DNA from 2 places in the Streptomyces sp. NPDC001828 genome. Region 2 is predicted to be linked to the other one. Evidence: riboswitches for the same ligand, from Rfam matches in the RefSeq annotation. Region 2 holds a riboswitch; the other holds the start of a gene.
What was found. A riboswitch is a leader RNA that binds a small molecule or an ion and turns the genes downstream of it on or off. The one in region 2 is predicted to bind cyclic di-AMP.

Region 1 (7,807 bases), on a different contig from region 2:
ACGCGCACGCCGACCACCCCGGCGTCCGGGTCTCCCTGGAAGTGCCGGTCTCCCGGCTGCCCAAGGCGCTCTCGCTGCTCGCCGAGGCGCTGCGGGCCCCGGCGTTCGCCGACTCCGAGATCGAGCGCCTGGTGCGCAACCGGCTCGACGAGATCCCGCACGAGCAGGCCAACCCGGCCCGCCGCGCCGCCAAGCAGCTCTCCAAGGAGCTCTTCCCGGCCTCCGCGCGCATCTCCCGGCCCCGCCAGGGCACCGAGGAGACCGTCGAGGCCATCGACGCGGCCGCGGTGCGCGCCTTCTACGAGGCGTACGTGCGCCCCTCGACGACCGTCACCGTCGTCGTCGGCGACCTCGCGGCCACCGACCTCGACGCGATCCTCGCGGACACCCTGGGCGACTGGACCGGCGACACCGCCGAGCCGCGCCCGGTCCCGCCGATCACCGCCGACGACCGCGGCCGGGTCGTCATCGTGGACCGGCCCGGCGCCGTGCAGACCCAGCTGCTCATCGGCCGCATCGGCCCCGACCGGCACGACCGGGTCTGGGCGGCCCAGGTGCTCGGCACGTACTGCCTGGGCGGCACCCTGACCTCGCGTCTGGACCGCGTGCTGCGCGAGGAGAAGGGCTACACCTACGGGGTGCGGTCCTTCGGCCAGGTGCTGCGCTCGGGTCCGGACGGCGGCGCCGCGATGCTCGCCATCAGCGGCTCGGTCGACACCCCGAACACCGGTCCCGCCCTGGAGGACCTGTGGAAGGTGCTGCGCAAGCTCGCCGCGGAGGGTCTTGACGACGCCGAGCGCGAGACGGCCGTGCAGAACCTGGTGGGCGTCGCCCCGCTCAAGTACGAGACCGCGGCGGCCGTCGCCGGGACGCTCGCCGACCAGGTCGAGCAGTTCCTTCCCGACGACTACCAGGCCCAGCTGTACGCCCAGCTCGCGGACACCGGCACCGTGGAGGCGACGGCGGCCGTCGTCAACGCCTTCCCGGCCGACCGCCTCGTCACGGTCCTGGTCGGCGACGCCGCGCGGATCGCGGAGCCGGTCAAGGCGCTCGGCATCGGTGAAGTCACCGTCGTCACGGGCTGATTGAGGCTCCGGGCCGGCCGAGCGGGCCCGGCACGGACGAGGACACGGAGGACCCCGGAGGCGCATGAGCCGCCGGGGTCCTCCCGTATGTCCGGTTTATTGGGGAGGTTGCCCGTCTGTGATGTGGCGTGCGCTACAAAATCCTGTGTGTGTTTGGTGATTGAAAGATCAGCGGTTTAGCGTCGGTCCCGCTGTCCGTCACCACCCGTCGCAGCCGCGGCACCGGACAGTGATCGCCGAGTCCCCGATGGCGCGAGCCAGGGGAGCCGGGGACCCACTCAGTCCCTGGGGTGAATCGGACGCCTCCGCCCGCGGAGGAGCCCGTAGGAGACCTTCCTGCTCCGAACCCGTCAGCTAACCCGGTAGGCGAGATGGAAGGAAAGGACACCGCCGCTACATGGCGTTCACCCGTGCCACCGGGAAGCATCGCGCGCCCAGCCGAATGACGCGCCGCAGCGCGAACATCGCGGGCATCGCCACCCTGGCCACCGCCGGAGTCGTAGGCACCCTCGCCTCCCCGGCCGTCGCCGCCCCGAGCACCACCACCGACACCGGCCTCAGCCAGGCCATCGTCATCGGCGACTCCCTCGCCGACCAGCTGGGCGCCCAGGCCGACGCGCAGAAGCAGGCCGCCGCGAAGGCCCGGGCGAAGGCGGAGGCCGAGGCCGCCGCCAAGCGCAAGGCCGAGCAGCGCGCCCAGGAGGCGCGCGAGGCCAAGGAGCGCGCCGCGCGCGAGGCGGAGCGCAAGCGCCTCAACACGTTCGTGGCCCCCATATCCGGCAGTTATGTGTCCACCGGCTACAAGACCGGCGGATCCCTGTGGTCCTCCGGCAGCCACACCGGCATCGACTTCCATGCGGGGATCGGCACTCCGGTCCACGCGGTGGGTCTGGGCACCGTCGTCGAGGCCGGTGACGGTGGCGCCTACGGCAACAACATCGTGATCCGGATGCACGACGGCACGTACACCCAGTACGGCCACCTCTCGGTCATCCAGGTCTCCGTCGGCCAGTCCGTGGAGCCGGGCCAGCAGATCGCCCTGTCGGGCAACACCGGCAACACCACGGGTCCGCACCTGCACTTCGAGGCCCGCACCGGCCCGGAGTACGGCTCGGACATCGACCCGATCGCCTATCTGCGTTCGCACGGCGTCGGCGTCTGAGACGGCACCGGCGCTCCCCGCGCACACCGAAGGCCCCCGGCACCGAGCCGGGGGCCTTCGTCATTGGCCAAAAGATATGCCTTGGTTCCGGCCCGTCACGTGGAATTAACAGGGCCTGCAATAGAGTCACGAAAAAGCCTTGGTCGACCGCGTTCCGCGGGGAATGAAGCGGAGGTTCGCCATGCGCATTCCGGCGCATTCGGTATGCACGGCCATACGCGACGACATCGTCACGGGTGTCTTCGAGCGCGGCGGCCGGCTCACCGAGGAAGTACTCGCCCGGCGTTACGGGGTCTCCCGCGTCCCGGTCCGCGAGGCGCTGCGCACCCTGGAGTCGGAGGGGTTCGTGACCACCCGCAGGCACGCGGGCGCGTGTGTGGCCGAGCCCACCGAGGTGGAGGCCGCCGACCTCCTCGAACTGCGCCTCCTGCTGGAGCCGTTGGCCGCCGCCCGGGCCGCGCGCCGGCGCACCGAGGCCCATCTCAAGGTGCTGCGCGGCCTGGTGAGACTGGGTCAGGACCGGGCCCGGCGGGGTCAGGGCGAGGATCTGCGCTCGCTCGGCGGCTGGTACCACGAGACGCTCGCCCAGGCCTCCGCGAGCCCCGGACTCATCGCGATGCTCACGCAGTTGCGGCACAAGGTGGCCTGGATGTACGCGGTCGAGACGCCGTCCCGCCCCACCGAGGCCTGGGCCGAACTCGGCGCCATCACCGACGCGGTGACCCGCGGCGACGCCGAACGTGCCCGCTCGCTCACGGCCCTCCACGCCGAGGGGTCCTTTTCCGCCCATCGGCTGCGCACGGCCGTACCCGTGAGGTCTTCGCAACATCCCGTCAACATCGCGAGTGCCCGCGCTTAACGGCGGCGCCGTATACAAGAAGGGGCCGGCGTCGTGCTGCCCGGAATTGACGGCTCGGCGTTCCCTATTGATTGACGGGCCCGCATTCCCCTGCGTGAGCCCGCACCTCATTCCCCCTGCCTGAGCCCGCACCCCATTCCACGGCAAAACAAAAGGACCGCCGAGCCCGTATGCGGGTTCCGCGGTCCTTCGGTGTGACGTCGACCGGATCAGACGGTCTCGGGGAGCTCCTCGAGACCCTCGGCGACCAGCTTGGCCAGCCGGTCGAGCGCGGCGTCCGCGCCCTCGGCGTCGGAGGCCAGCACGATCTCCTCGCCGCCCTGCGCACCCAGGCCGAGCACCGCGAGCATGGACGCGGCGTTGACCGGGTTGCCGTCGGCCTTGGCGATCGTCATGGGGACTCCGGCGGCCGTGGCGGCACGGACGAAGATGGACGCGGGGCGGGCGTGCAGGCCCTCGGCCCAGCCGACGTTGACGCGGCGCTCAGCCATGGTGTTGCCCTTCGAAATCTCTGACGGTTGTCTAGACCAGTCTCTCATGTGGTGCGCGGTGCTCGTACCGACCTTAGGCCCCTGTGCGCCGCCGATCGGCCCTCCCCACCTTGCCCCGGCGCGTACGGCCCCGCGACCCGTACGCTTTCGGTATGACGACGGCGTCCGACCCCGCGTACCCCGCTCACTGGGAGGCCGACGTGGTGCTCCGCGACGGCGGCACCGCGCGCATCAGGCCCATCACCACCGAGGACGCCGAGCGCCTGGTCTCCTTCTACGAGCTGGTGTCGGACGAGTCGAAGTACTACCGCTTCTTCGCGCCCTACCCCCGCCTGTCCGCCAAGGACGTCCACCGCTTCACCCATCACGACTACGTCGACCGGGTCGGGCTCGCGGCCACCGTCGGCGGCGAGTTCATCGCGACCGTCCGCTACGACCGGATCAACGCCCAGGGCCGCCCGGCCTCCGCCCCCGCCGACGAGGCCGAGGTCGCCTTCCTGGTCCAGGACGCCCACCAGGGCCGGGGCGTCGCCTCCACGCTCCTCGAACACATCGCGGCGGTCGCCCGCGAGCGCGGGATCAGGCGGTTCGCCGCCGAGGTGCTGCCCGCCAACAACAAGATGATCAAGGTCTTCACGGACGCCGGCTACCAGCAGAAGCGGTCCTTCGAGGACGGCTCGGTCCACCTCACCCTCGATCTGGAGCCCACCGCCGAGTCCCTCGCCGTGCAGCGCGCCCGCGAGTACCGCGCCGAGGCGCGTTCCGTGCGGCGCCTGCTCACGCCCGGCTCGGTCGCGGTCATCGGCACCGGCCGCGCCCCCGGCGGCGTCGGCCGCGCGGTCCTGCGCAACGTCCTGGACGCCGGGTTCACCGGGCGTACGTACGCGGTGAACAACGCGCTGGGTCCCGGGCCGCACGAGATCGAGGGCGTCCCGGCGTACGCCTCGGTCGGCGCGATCGGCGAGCCGGTGGACCTGGCGATTCTTGCGGTGCCCGCCGAACGGGTGCCGGAGGCCGTCGCCGACTGCGGCGAGCACGGCGTCCAGGGCCTGGTCGTGCTCTCGGCCGAATATGCGGAGAGCGGCGAGAGCGGCCGCGAGCGCCAGCGCGCCCTGGTCCGCCAGGCCCGCAGCTACGGGATGCGGCTGATCGGCCCGAACGCGTTCGGGATCATCAACACCGCGCCCGGGGTGCGGCTGAACGCCTCGCTCGCCCCCGAGGCGCCGCCCGCCGGGCGCATCGGCCTGTTCACCCAGTCCGGCGCGATCGGCATCGCCCTCCTTTCGGGCCTCTACCGGCGGGGCGCGGGCCTGTCCACGTTCATCTCCTCCGGCAACCGTGCGGACCTGTCGGGCAACGACTTCCTCCAGTACTGGCACGAGGACCCCGACACCGATGTGGTGCTGCTGTACCTCGAATCCATCGGCAACCCGCGCAAGTTCACCCGCCTCGCCCGGCGCACGGCCGCCGCGAAGCCCGTGGTGGTGGTCAAGGGCGCCCGGCACAGCGGCACCACCCCGCCGGGCCACGCCGTCCCGGTGACGCGGGTGCCGGACGCCACCGTCTCGGCGCTGCTGCGCCAGGCGGGGGTCATCCTGGTCGGCACCGTCACCGAGCTCGTGGACGCGGGCCTGCTGCTCGCGGGCCAGCCGCTGCCCGCGGGTCCGCGGGTGGCGATCCTCGGCAACTCCGAATCGCTGGGCCTGCTGACGTACGACGCCTGTCTGACCGAGGGGCTGCGCCCGCTCAGGCCGCTCGACCTGACGACCGGCGCGACCCCGGCGGACTTCCGGGCGGCCCTCGCCGCGGCCCTGGCCGACGACGCCTGCGACGCGGTCGTGGTCACCGCCATCCCCTGGGTCGGCGAGAGCGGAGCGCTGGAGTCCGGCGACGGCCAGGTCCTCGCCGACGCCCTGCGCGAGGCCGCCGCCACGGCCCCCGCGAAGCCGGTGGCGGTGGTGCACGTGGAAATCGGCGGCCTGGCCGAGGCCCTCGCGGCAGCGGCCCGCACGGTCCGGCCGGCCACGCCCGCCGCGCCAAATCCAGCCCGCCCGACTTCACCCGATCCAGCCCCTCCAACGCCGTCAAATCCAGCCCCTCCGGCGTTTGAGGAGCGGGGGTCCGGGGGCAGAGCCCCCGGCACGCCCACCGGCGGTCAGCCGAAAGGCGACGCACTCCCGACCCGTGAGGCAACCCGCCCACCCACCGGCGGGCAGCCGAACAGCGAGAACACCGACCCCACCCCGCCCCGTGAGGCAGCCCGCATTCCCGCCTACCCCGCCGCCGAGCGAGCGGTGCGCGCGCTGGCCGAGGCCGTCCGCTACGCCCGCTGGCGGCGGGACGCGGCCGAGCCCGGCAGGGCGGGGGAGTACGACGACATCGACGAGCCGGGCGCCGCCGCCCTGATCGACCGCATCCTCGGCCCCGCCCCCGACGCCCGCGGCACCACCCTGTCCGCCGAGGACGCCGGGGAGCTGCTCGGCCGGTACGGCATCGCGGTCCGTCCCACGCTGCCCGCGCCCGACCCCGACCGCGCCGTCGAGGCCGCCCGCCGCCTCGGCTTCCCCGTCGCGCTCAAGCCCACCGCCCCGCACCTGCGCCACCGCCCCGACCTCGGCGGCGTACGCCTCGACCTGGCGGACGAGCGCCAACTCGCCCGTGCATATGCCGAATTGACGGCCGCCCTCGGCAAACCCGAGGAGCTGGGGCCCGTCGTGCAGGCCATGGTCCCGCGCGGGGTGGACACCGTCGTGCGTGCCTCGATCGACTCCGCGGTCGGCGCCGTGCTCTCCTTCGGCCTGGCCGGCGCCGCCTCCGAGCTGCTCGGCGACACCGCGCACCGGCTGATCCCTGCCACCGACCGTGACGCCCGTGAGCTGCTGAGATCCATCAGGACGGCGCCGCTCCTGTTCGGCTGGCGGGGTTCCGCGCCCGTCGACACCGCGGCCCTCGAAGAACTGCTGCTGCGGGTGTCGCGGCTGGTCGACGACCATCCCGAGGTGGTCGCCGTGGGCCTTGAGCCCGTCATCGTCGCCCAGCACGGCCTCTCGGTGCTCGGCGCGACCGTCCGCCTCGCCCCCGCCCCGCCCCGCACCGACCTCGGCCCCAGGCGCCTGCCCAGCTACTGAGGGCCGCCCGCCTCCAGGGGCAGCTTAAGATGGACCTCATGGCGAAGACCGGTACGACGACCCAGGGGCTCCGCGCGGCGATCGAGCGCAGCGGCTACTACCCGGCCCTTGTGGCCGAGGCGGTGGAGGCCGCAGTCGGCGGCGAGCCGATCGCGTCGTACCTGGTCCACCAGGAGACCACCTTCGACGCCAATGAAGTACGCCGTCACGTGACGGTCCTGGTCCTCACGGACAACCGTTTCATCGTCAGCCACACCGACGAGCAGAACGCCGACACCAGCTCCCCGACGCCGTACGCGACCACCTCCACCGAGTCCGTGAAGCTCGGCCGGATCTCGTCCGTCGTGGTGAGCCGCGTCGTCGCCAACCCCGAGTCCTACACGCCCGGCACGCTGCCCCGCGAGGTCGTCCTGACCATCGGCTGGGGCGCGGTCGCGCGGATCGACCTGGAGCCCGCCGCCTGCGGCGACCCCAACTGCGACGCCGACCACGGCTACACCGGCAACTCCACCGCCGACGACCTGAGCCTGCGCGTCAGCGAGGCCGGCGACGGCCCCGACACGGTCCGCCAGACCCTGGCCTTCGCGCAGGCGCTGTCCGAGGCGACCGCGGCGACCGGCCGCTGATGGCCCAGCCCGCCTGGCACGATCCCGAGCCCCTCGCCCTCGACACCGCACCCGTCCCCGAGTACGGCACCGGATCGCTCGCCGATCTGCTGCCCACCCTCGTTGCGGGCCAGGGCGTGCCCGGTTTCGAGCCGCGCATCGCCGAGCTCGCCCCCGCCGACCGCAACTGCGTCTTCCTGATCGACGGCCTCGGCTGGGAGCAGATCGGGGCGCACCCCGACGAGGCGCCCTATCTGCACGCGCTGCTCGCCACCTCGCGCGGCGGCACCGGCCGGCCCATAACCGCCGGGTTCCCCGCCACCACCGCGACCTCGCTCGCCTCGGTCGGCACGGGCCTGGCCCCCGGCGAGCACGGGCTGCCCGGCTACACCGCGCGCAACCCCGACAGCGGCGAGCTGATGAACCAGCTCCGCTGGAAGCCCTGGACCGATCCGCACACCTGGCAGCCGTACCCCA
Region 2 (7,807 bases):
TCCAGCCGTGACGTCCTCGGAGGGGATGTACGGGTCCCGCTGGCGGCCGTTGAGGTAGCCGGCCATCCGCGAGATGCGGTCGAGGACGCCGCCGACCTCGGCGACGTTGTTCAGCGGGTCGGTCACCCACTCCAGGTTCGAGCCGCCCGAGGGGCTGGCGTCCGCGGTGAGATCGAACTTGTCGCCCTTCACCACCACGCCGTCGGGCCCGCGGCCCTTGCCGAGGTTCTCACCGACCAGGGGCACTTCGGAGATCTCGCTGGAGATCATCAGGCTCATCTCGGCCGCCGCGCGCTGCGCGCCGTCGGGCCCCAACTGTGTCTTCTTGAGCCGGAGTTCGCCCGCCTCGGTGAGGAACTCGCCGTCGAACCAGCGGGCCCTCAGTTCGTCCTGCGACGTGCTCCGCTCCGCCGCGCTCAGCTCCTGCGCGTAGGGGCTGTACGGGTTGAGGACCCGCTCCAGGAGCTTGGCGTCGAGCAACCGCTCGCGCTCGACGGCCCGTTGCTCCTGCACGGCCTTGGCGGCGACGGGGTCGGCGACCCTGCGCACGTTCCACTGCGCCTCGAACTCGAAGCCGACCGCCCGCTGCACGACGGGGGCACCCGCCGCGTGTGCGTGCCCGTGGGCCCCGGTTCCGCAGTCGCGCTGCACGGAGGCGGACTCACCGCCGGCCTCGGGCGCGGGCCCGGAGAGGGCACGGGTGGCGTTGGCCTCGGCGGCCCGCTCGAAGGAGTCCGAGGGGTCGGACACGCGCAGCCCGTCACCGGTGTCGGTGCCGGCGACGGGTCCCCGGCGCTGCTGGATGACGTGCGTGAGTTCATGGGCGAGGGTGTGCCGGTCGGCGCCGCCCTGCCCGACCACGATGTGGCTGCCCGAGGTGTAGGCGCGGGCGCCGATCTCGGCGGCGGACCGCTGAGCCGCGGCGTCGTTGTGCAGGCGTACGTCGCCGAAGTCGGCGCCGAGCCTGGTCTCCATGTCGGCGCGCACCTCCGAGTCCAGCGGCTGCCCGGATCCCCGCAGCACGTCGTGCACCGCGGAGCGCTGCACGGCCGCGTCGCCCTGGGTCAGGAGCCCGGCCACCGCGGCGTTCCCCGCGGACCGCTGGAGCGCGAGCAACTGGGCCGCACCGAGCCCTCCGCCGGGCGCGGCCTGTCCGTCGCCCGCACCTCCACGCCGGTCACCGGCCCGTGAAACGGGTCCGCCGGGCGTGACAGCTGGGCCCTGCTGCCTGTCCTGCGCGTGCACGTGAACCCCTTCGGTGGTGAATCGTGAAGCCGGGCTGTACGTGCATATCAGCCACGGGAGCAGGGGTGAAGGTACGAAAGGGCAAGTACGGGTGCACTCCTGTCAACCAGCCGCGATTCAGAGCCGGTTGATGTCCGAGCCGGACCGGGCCAGGGCGGCGAGGGCAGCCTCCTCCACGGATCCGGCAGGCCGCAGGAGCGTGTCGAGGCGGGCCGCCGCGAGGATGCGCAGATGCCACGGCCGTACGCAGACCACGCCGAGGTGGCCGTCGCGCTCGCGGATCCTGCGGTGCGCCCGGCAGAGCTGGGTGAAGACGGCGCAGTCGAAGAAGTCCACGGGCCGCAGGTCGACGATCACCCGGGCGCCGGCCGGCTGGGTGGCCGCGTCCAGGTGGAGCTGGACGCCGGGCGCGCTGGCCAGGTCCACGGTGCCGTGCACCTCGACGACGGTGAAGCCGTGCATCAGATAGGTGCGGGCGTTGCGGCACCGGTCCGGCAGCAGCCCCGGCGGAAGGGGCACGGGCGCCGAGACGGATGGCCGAGCGGTGGATCCCATGGGCAGCTCCCGGTCCAGAACTGACCCCCGCGGTGCGGGAGTACTCGGTAGTCGGGCAGTCACCGTGGTCCCCGGGGTGACGCACTAGCACCCTAGGAACAGACGCGTATGCAGAAACGTCCAGCCTTCGAATTGTTCACCCCGGGGGGTGAACGAAATTTGCGTCTGCCCCTGTTCTGACCCTGCGCAACGGCTGCCGAGGGCTCAAAACGGCGCGGCGCCCGGCCAGTTGGGATGGCCGGGCGCGCGCTCGGGGCCGCGAGCGGTGCGGCCGGGCACTCCCTTCACCGCGAGAGGCCCGGCCACGGGATCCGTCAGTAGGCCCCGAAGACGTTGTCGATCGACCCGTAGGTCTTGGCGGCGTAGTTGCAGGCCGCGGTGATGTTGGCGATCGGGTCGTAGAGGTCCGTGGAGGTGCCCGGCACGTGGAAGGCGGAGAACGTGGGCTGGATGACCTGGAGGAGTCCCTTGGAGGGCGTTCCGGCCACGGCGTTGGAGTCCCAGTTGTTGATCGCCATCGGGTTGCCCGAGGACTCCCGCATCACGTTGCGGTAGATGCCGTCGTAGCTGCCCGGGATGCCGTGCTGGGCCATGATGTCCAGCGACTGCCGGATCCAGCCGTCCAGGTTGTTCGCGTACGTGGTGGTGCTGGCCACGGTGGCGGTCGCGGTGAGGTCGGTGGTCCGGGCCGAGCGGTCGGCCCGGGCGGAGGCGTCCCGGGCGGTGCTCGCCGCGGGGGCGCCGAGGGTGAGCTTCATGCCGGGGCGGATCAGCGCGGGGTTGCTGCCGATGACGCTCTGGTTGTCCTGGTAGAGCTGCTTCCAGCCGCCGCTCACGTTGAGCGCGTCGGCGATCTTCGCCAGCGAGTCCCCGTCGGCCACGGAGTAGCTCGTGGGGGCGGCCTTCACCGCGGTGACCGGCTTGGCCACGACGGAGTGGACCGACGCCGGGGCGGCGGAGGCCGTGGTCGCGCCGATCACCGGGAGGGCCAGGACGGCGCTGCCGGTGCCCGCGACGGCGAGGCCCCGGGAGAACGAGCGGGACTTCGGCCGGCGGTGCTTGCCCTTTGCGGACATGTGTCTATTCCTCTCCGTCGCCTGCGAGGTGAGCTGTCGGGTTCGGACGGGAGATGTCCGGTCGCGGTGCACGCGACTTCACCCCAGCCGTTCCGGAATCCGGATCGGCGGCTTACCTGGGTCCCCCGCTCCTGCCGTACGTGTATGGGAGGCTCCGGACGGCGGCAGGATTCGGCGTTCCTTCCGGATTGACGGTGAACGTAGACGAATAGCCCCGACGGAAACAAGGCCGGAATTCGTGAGGGGTGATCAGGAATATAGATCAACTCGAATTCACCGGCGCCAGCCACTTCGGCGGGAGCGCCCAACTCGCTTTCGGGTGAAGCGAAATGCCCCGGGCGGGCGCCACACGCCCGGCGGGCCGCACGTGACCCAATTCACTCGCCCGCGACGCAACCGCCGGGACCTCCGATAAAAGAGGCGAGTCTTACCCATTAGCCCCAATTAGGACATTGCCACGGCGGTCCATCCCGCGCCGATTACATTTCATTTCGGACACTTCGGGCACGAGGTCCCCGCCTACCCCCTGTGTGCGACACCACACCCATCCCCTACGCCTTGTCCGGGATCATGATCACTGGCCACCCTCCAGGGAACCGGGGGTGACAGGGGGCGGGGCGGGGAACGGGGAGGCGGGGCGGTGATCAATTCATTTGCGGTGATCAATTCGATCGATCACGGATCCTGCGAGTCCGCTCGCGTCCACATGGCGAAGGCGCGACGCCTGGCACGGCCTCGCGCCCCTGACACCATCTGGCCCATTCCGCCCAACTGGCTCTCGGCGCAGGCCCCGTCACGTCCCGTCAAACCCGTCTTCGCCGCACAATGGCTGCGGCCCACCCAGTAATAGTCGCCGTCAACTACCAATCACCAGGAAGAACATGAACGACTTCAGCGAATTCAAGGACATTCCCCCGACCACGCTCGCCGACATCGTCGGGCGCCCGCAGGTGATGGATATCGGCATTCGCCCTCTGTGGTCTCCGATGCCGCGTGTCGCCGGGCCCGCATTCACCGTGCGCTGTCCCGCCGGTGACAACCTCATGCTGCACGCGGCCATTTACCGGGCCGAACCCGGTTCGGTCATCGTGGTGGAGTCGGGCGACCTGGACTACGCCCTCGCCGGAGGCAACGTGTGCGCCGTGGCCCAACGCCGGGGCGTCGCGGCGTTCGTGGTCGACGGGGTGATCCGCGACCTCGCCGAGGTCCGCGAGGCGGGCTTCCCCGTCTTCGCCCGGGGCGTCATCCCCATTCCCGGCACCAAGAAGGCCGTCGCCCCGCTCAACGAGCCGGTCCGCTGCGGCGGAGTGCTCGTGCACGCGGGCGATGTGGTGGTGGCCGACGAGGAGGGCATCGTGGTCACGCCCCGCGCGCAGGCGGAGCAGGTGCTCCTCGATGCCCGGCGCAAGCTGGCCAAGGAGGCCGCCGAATCCCTGGACGCCTGGGAAGAGGCGCACCGCGGCCGGATCGACAAGGCCCTCGGCGACGGCGGCTTCGAGGGCTGAGCGCCCAACTCCCTTTCGCGCATGGCTGGTTGGCGACGGAGCGTGCCCGGTTCACACCGTGCCGACCTCGCGGACGAGTTCGAGGCCGAGGACGCGGTCCAGGTGGGACATGGTCTCGAACTTGGCACCCGGCGCCACCTCGTCGGCCGTCGCCAGATCGTGCAGGAGGCGCAGCACGGCCGCGGTGTCGAGCCGGTTGTCCAGGGCGGTGCGGGCCGTGCTCTTGAGGTCGGCGGGGATCGGTTTCGAGGGCTGCGCGGCCCAGCCGGCGATGGCCCGCCGCCAGCGGGCGAGGGCGCGCCCCGCCTCGTCGACCTGGTCGGCGGTGACCGTGACCGGCTCCTCGTAGGGGTGGCTGAGCAGCAGCAGGCGTACGGCCAGCAGGTCGAGGCCTTCGAGCGGGGGCAGAGCGGCCGCGCCGATCTGGAGGCCGGCGATGCCCGCGCCCTCGTACGTCGCGCTGCTGAGCTGGACGCCGGGCGGGCCGCCGAGCTGCTCGGCGATCCGCTCCGGGTCCCCCTCGGCGTCGGGCGGCCGGATACCGGCGGCGGCCACCGGCTGCTCGGGGCCGGTCCATCCGATGAGGGCCGCCCTGCCGCCCTGCTCGACGACGCGCGCCAGCACGTCCGCGATCAGCAGCACCCGCAGTGCGGTCCCGGGATCACCGTCGGCGGGGGCCTGGGCGCAGATGCGCAGGGGTCCGGGGCCGGCGAGTTCATCGACGATTCGCAGCATGCCGCCGACCCTAGGTGTTCGGGCCCGCCCTGGACACCGGTCCACGCCCGCACGGACGAGAAACGCCGCCGGGGCGGGCGGGCGTCAGGCGAGCAGGGGCTTCAGGGCGCCACCGCGCAGTCGGGCGACGAGCGGGGCCGCGTACCGCCGCGCGGACCACGTCACCGCGAGGGCCACGGCCGCGCCGACCCCGAAGGCGACCAGCACGTCGTGCGGGTAGTGCGCGCCGACGTACACCCGGGACGCGCCCATCAGGAGTGCGGCGAGGGCGGCGATCGCGCCGAGGCGCCGGTCGACCAGGAACAGGGCGACGGCCGTGGCAGCGGCCACCGTGCTGTGGTTGCTGGGGAAGGCGTAGTCGTTCAGGGGCGGGCACTTCTCGATCAGGAAGTCGTGCGGCAGCGCACGGCAGGGCCTGGGCTCCGTGAACACCGACTTGACCGCGTCGTTCACCACGTACGCGAGCACCACCGCGATCGGCGCGGACAGGGCCGCCGCCATGACGGAGGCGTCCTTGCGCCGCGCGATCCACCAGCCGGCCAGCATCAACACGGCGAACAGGGCGACGCCGTAGCTGGTGTACGCGGCCACCGGTCCGTTCAGCCAGTGCGTATGGCGGGCGAAGTCGGTGATGTCGCCGTACAGGCCGCCGTCGATGGACGCGCCGTCCAGGGCCTGGGTCGTGGGGGCGGAACTGGTCATGGGATGCGCTTCTCCGGTGGGTCGAACGGGGCGGGGTGCGGGGTGGCCTTCTGGGTGAAGGCCGGGCGAGCGGAACATGAACGACTACAGGCATGTAGACGTCAGAAGATCCGGATTGGTTGCGCAGACGATCCGGATTGGTTGCGCAGAGGGTCCGGATGGGTTGCTCAGAGGGTCCGGATGGGTCGCGCGCCCCTGCCGATCCGCTCGGTGGCCCCTGCGGGAAGCCCTCAGCCCCAGAGCCCCTCGGCGAGCGCCACACCCGCGAAGACCGCGCCGAGGCCGGCCACCACACTGCCGACGGCGTTCGCCACCGCGTAGGACTTCGCCCCCTGCTCGGCGAGCCGGAGCGTCTCGTACGAGAAGGTCGAATACGTGGTCAGCGCTCCGCAGAGCCCCGTGCCGACGAACAGCTGTACCGACGAGGACGCGGCGCCCTCGGTGACCGCGCCGGTGAGTACGCCGAGGATCAGACAGCCGGCGACGTTGACCGTGAAGGTGCCCCAGGGGAAGACGCTGTCGTGCCGCTTCTGCACGGTCAGGTCGGTGAGGAAGCGCAGGGGCGCGCCAATCGCCGCCCCCAACACCACGTAGATCCAGCTCACTTGACGCTCTCCCGTCCGGTGTACCGCGTGTCGTCCCCGGTCCGCTGTGCCGGGTGGGTCCGTCCCGTCAGGCCGGTCATCGCCGCCTCCGCACGAGCACGCGCCGGGTCAGCCACACCGCACTCCACACGGCCGCGAGCGCCACGGCCAGCGTGAGGGCCAGATAGGCGAGGGCGGTCAGGGGCCGTCCGGCGGACAGGAGCTTCTGAATGTCGACGGCGTACGTCGAGAAGGTCGTGAATCCGCCGAGGACGCCGGTGCCGAAGAAGGGGCGGACCAGCCGGTGCGCGGACCACACTTCGGTGATCGCCACCATGAACACGCCGATCACGGCGCAGCCCACGGCGTTGACCAGCAGTGTCGTCCACGGAAACGAGCCGGGGGCGGTGGTCCACAGGAGCGAGGCCCCGTAGCGGGCGCAGGCGCCGATCGCTCCGCCGAGCGCCACCACCGCGACGACCGGGCCGAGACCGCGTGCGAGGTCCCGGCGCTGGGCCGGCACGCCCAGATCGACATCGGGGTCGGTGGGCCCGTCGGTCACCCGCGACTGCTTGGCTGCGTCGGACATGCTTCTCCTAACTGGTCAGGGCTGCGGATGGGCGGGCGGTGGCGGCGGCAGCGAGCCGAGGCCCGGGGCCGTTTCGGGCCACACCAGCAGGATCGGGCAGGGCGCGTGGTCGACCACGAACCGGGTCGCCGGACCGAGACTGCGCGGCCCGAGGTGGCGGTGGTCGCCGTCGCGCGCGCAGACGAGGAGGTCGGCGCCTTCCGCGGCGCGCACGACCCGCTGTTCGGCGCGGCCTCTCAGGTCGAGGCGGCGGGCTGGACGGCCCAGGCGCCGCTCGGCCTCGGCGAAGAGGTCGTCGACGGCGGCCCGGGAGAGTCCTTCGAGGCGGGTGCCGGGGTCGCGTTCGCGGTGGCCGCGCCCGAGGAGCCCGGCGAACGCGCCGTGCGCGGCCTCGGCCACCGTGTCGTCGGTGACGTGCAGGAGTACGAGGTCCTCTCGCCCGGCGGTGTGCTCGCGCGCGGCGTCCACGCAGGCGGGCCAGGTGCCCTCGGTGATCCAGATGATGACGCTCATGGAATGCGGTCAGCCTCCGATCGTGTGCAGCGCCGCCCAGAGCGCGGCGGTCGACGCGACCAGTGTGGCGGGAACGGTGAGCAGTCCCAGGCGGGTGAAGTGCCCGAGTTCCGGCGCGTCGTCGTGCTCGTGCAGGATCCGCCGCCACAGCAGGGTGGCGAGCGAGCCGACGTAGGTGAGGTTCGGGCCGAGGTTGACGCCGATGAGGACCGCCAGGACCGGGCCCGGGCCGCCCGGCGCGGCGACGGGGAGCAGGGCGAGCACGGCGGGCAGGTTGTTGATGAGGTTCGACAGCACCGCGGC

Region 1: linked by a shared signal. The riboswitch ahead of ACFYZA_RS32285 (M23 family metallopeptidase) and the one ahead of ACFYZA_RS03900 (transglycosylase SLT domain-containing protein) in region 2 are both predicted to bind cyclic di-AMP.

Annotation. Positions count from the first base shown of each region.
Region 1 is NZ_JBIATV010000014.1:159,921-167,727, reverse strand. Features, by position in the region: gene ACFYZA_RS32290 (M16 family metallopeptidase) at 1-1,085, shown strand, start outside; cyclic di-AMP (ydaO/yuaA leader) riboswitch at 1,310-1,469, shown strand; gene ACFYZA_RS32285 (M23 family metallopeptidase) at 1,483-2,247, shown strand; gene ACFYZA_RS32280 (GntR family transcriptional regulator) at 2,429-3,106, shown strand; gene ACFYZA_RS32275 (HPr family phosphocarrier protein) at 3,316-3,597, opposite strand; gene ACFYZA_RS32270 (GNAT family N-acetyltransferase) at 3,750-6,725, shown strand; gene ACFYZA_RS32265 (DUF5998 family protein) at 6,764-7,351, shown strand; gene ACFYZA_RS32260 (alkaline phosphatase family protein) at 7,351-7,807, shown strand, end outside.
Region 2 is NZ_JBIATV010000001.1:830,664-838,470, reverse strand. Features, by position in the region: gene ACFYZA_RS03910 (DUF4157 domain-containing protein) at 1-1,245, opposite strand, end outside; gene ACFYZA_RS03905 (STAS domain-containing protein) at 1,363-1,800, opposite strand; gene ACFYZA_RS03900 (transglycosylase SLT domain-containing protein) at 2,115-2,876, opposite strand; cyclic di-AMP (ydaO/yuaA leader) riboswitch at 2,882-3,063, opposite strand; gene ACFYZA_RS03895 (RraA family protein) at 3,758-4,381, shown strand; gene ACFYZA_RS03890 (hypothetical protein) at 4,433-5,116, opposite strand; gene ACFYZA_RS03885 (phosphatase PAP2 family protein) at 5,201-5,818, opposite strand; gene crcB (fluoride efflux transporter CrcB) at 6,049-6,423, opposite strand; gene crcB (fluoride efflux transporter CrcB) at 6,500-6,991, opposite strand; gene ACFYZA_RS03870 (universal stress protein) at 7,007-7,504, opposite strand; gene ACFYZA_RS03865 (SLC13 family permease) at 7,514-7,807, opposite strand, start outside.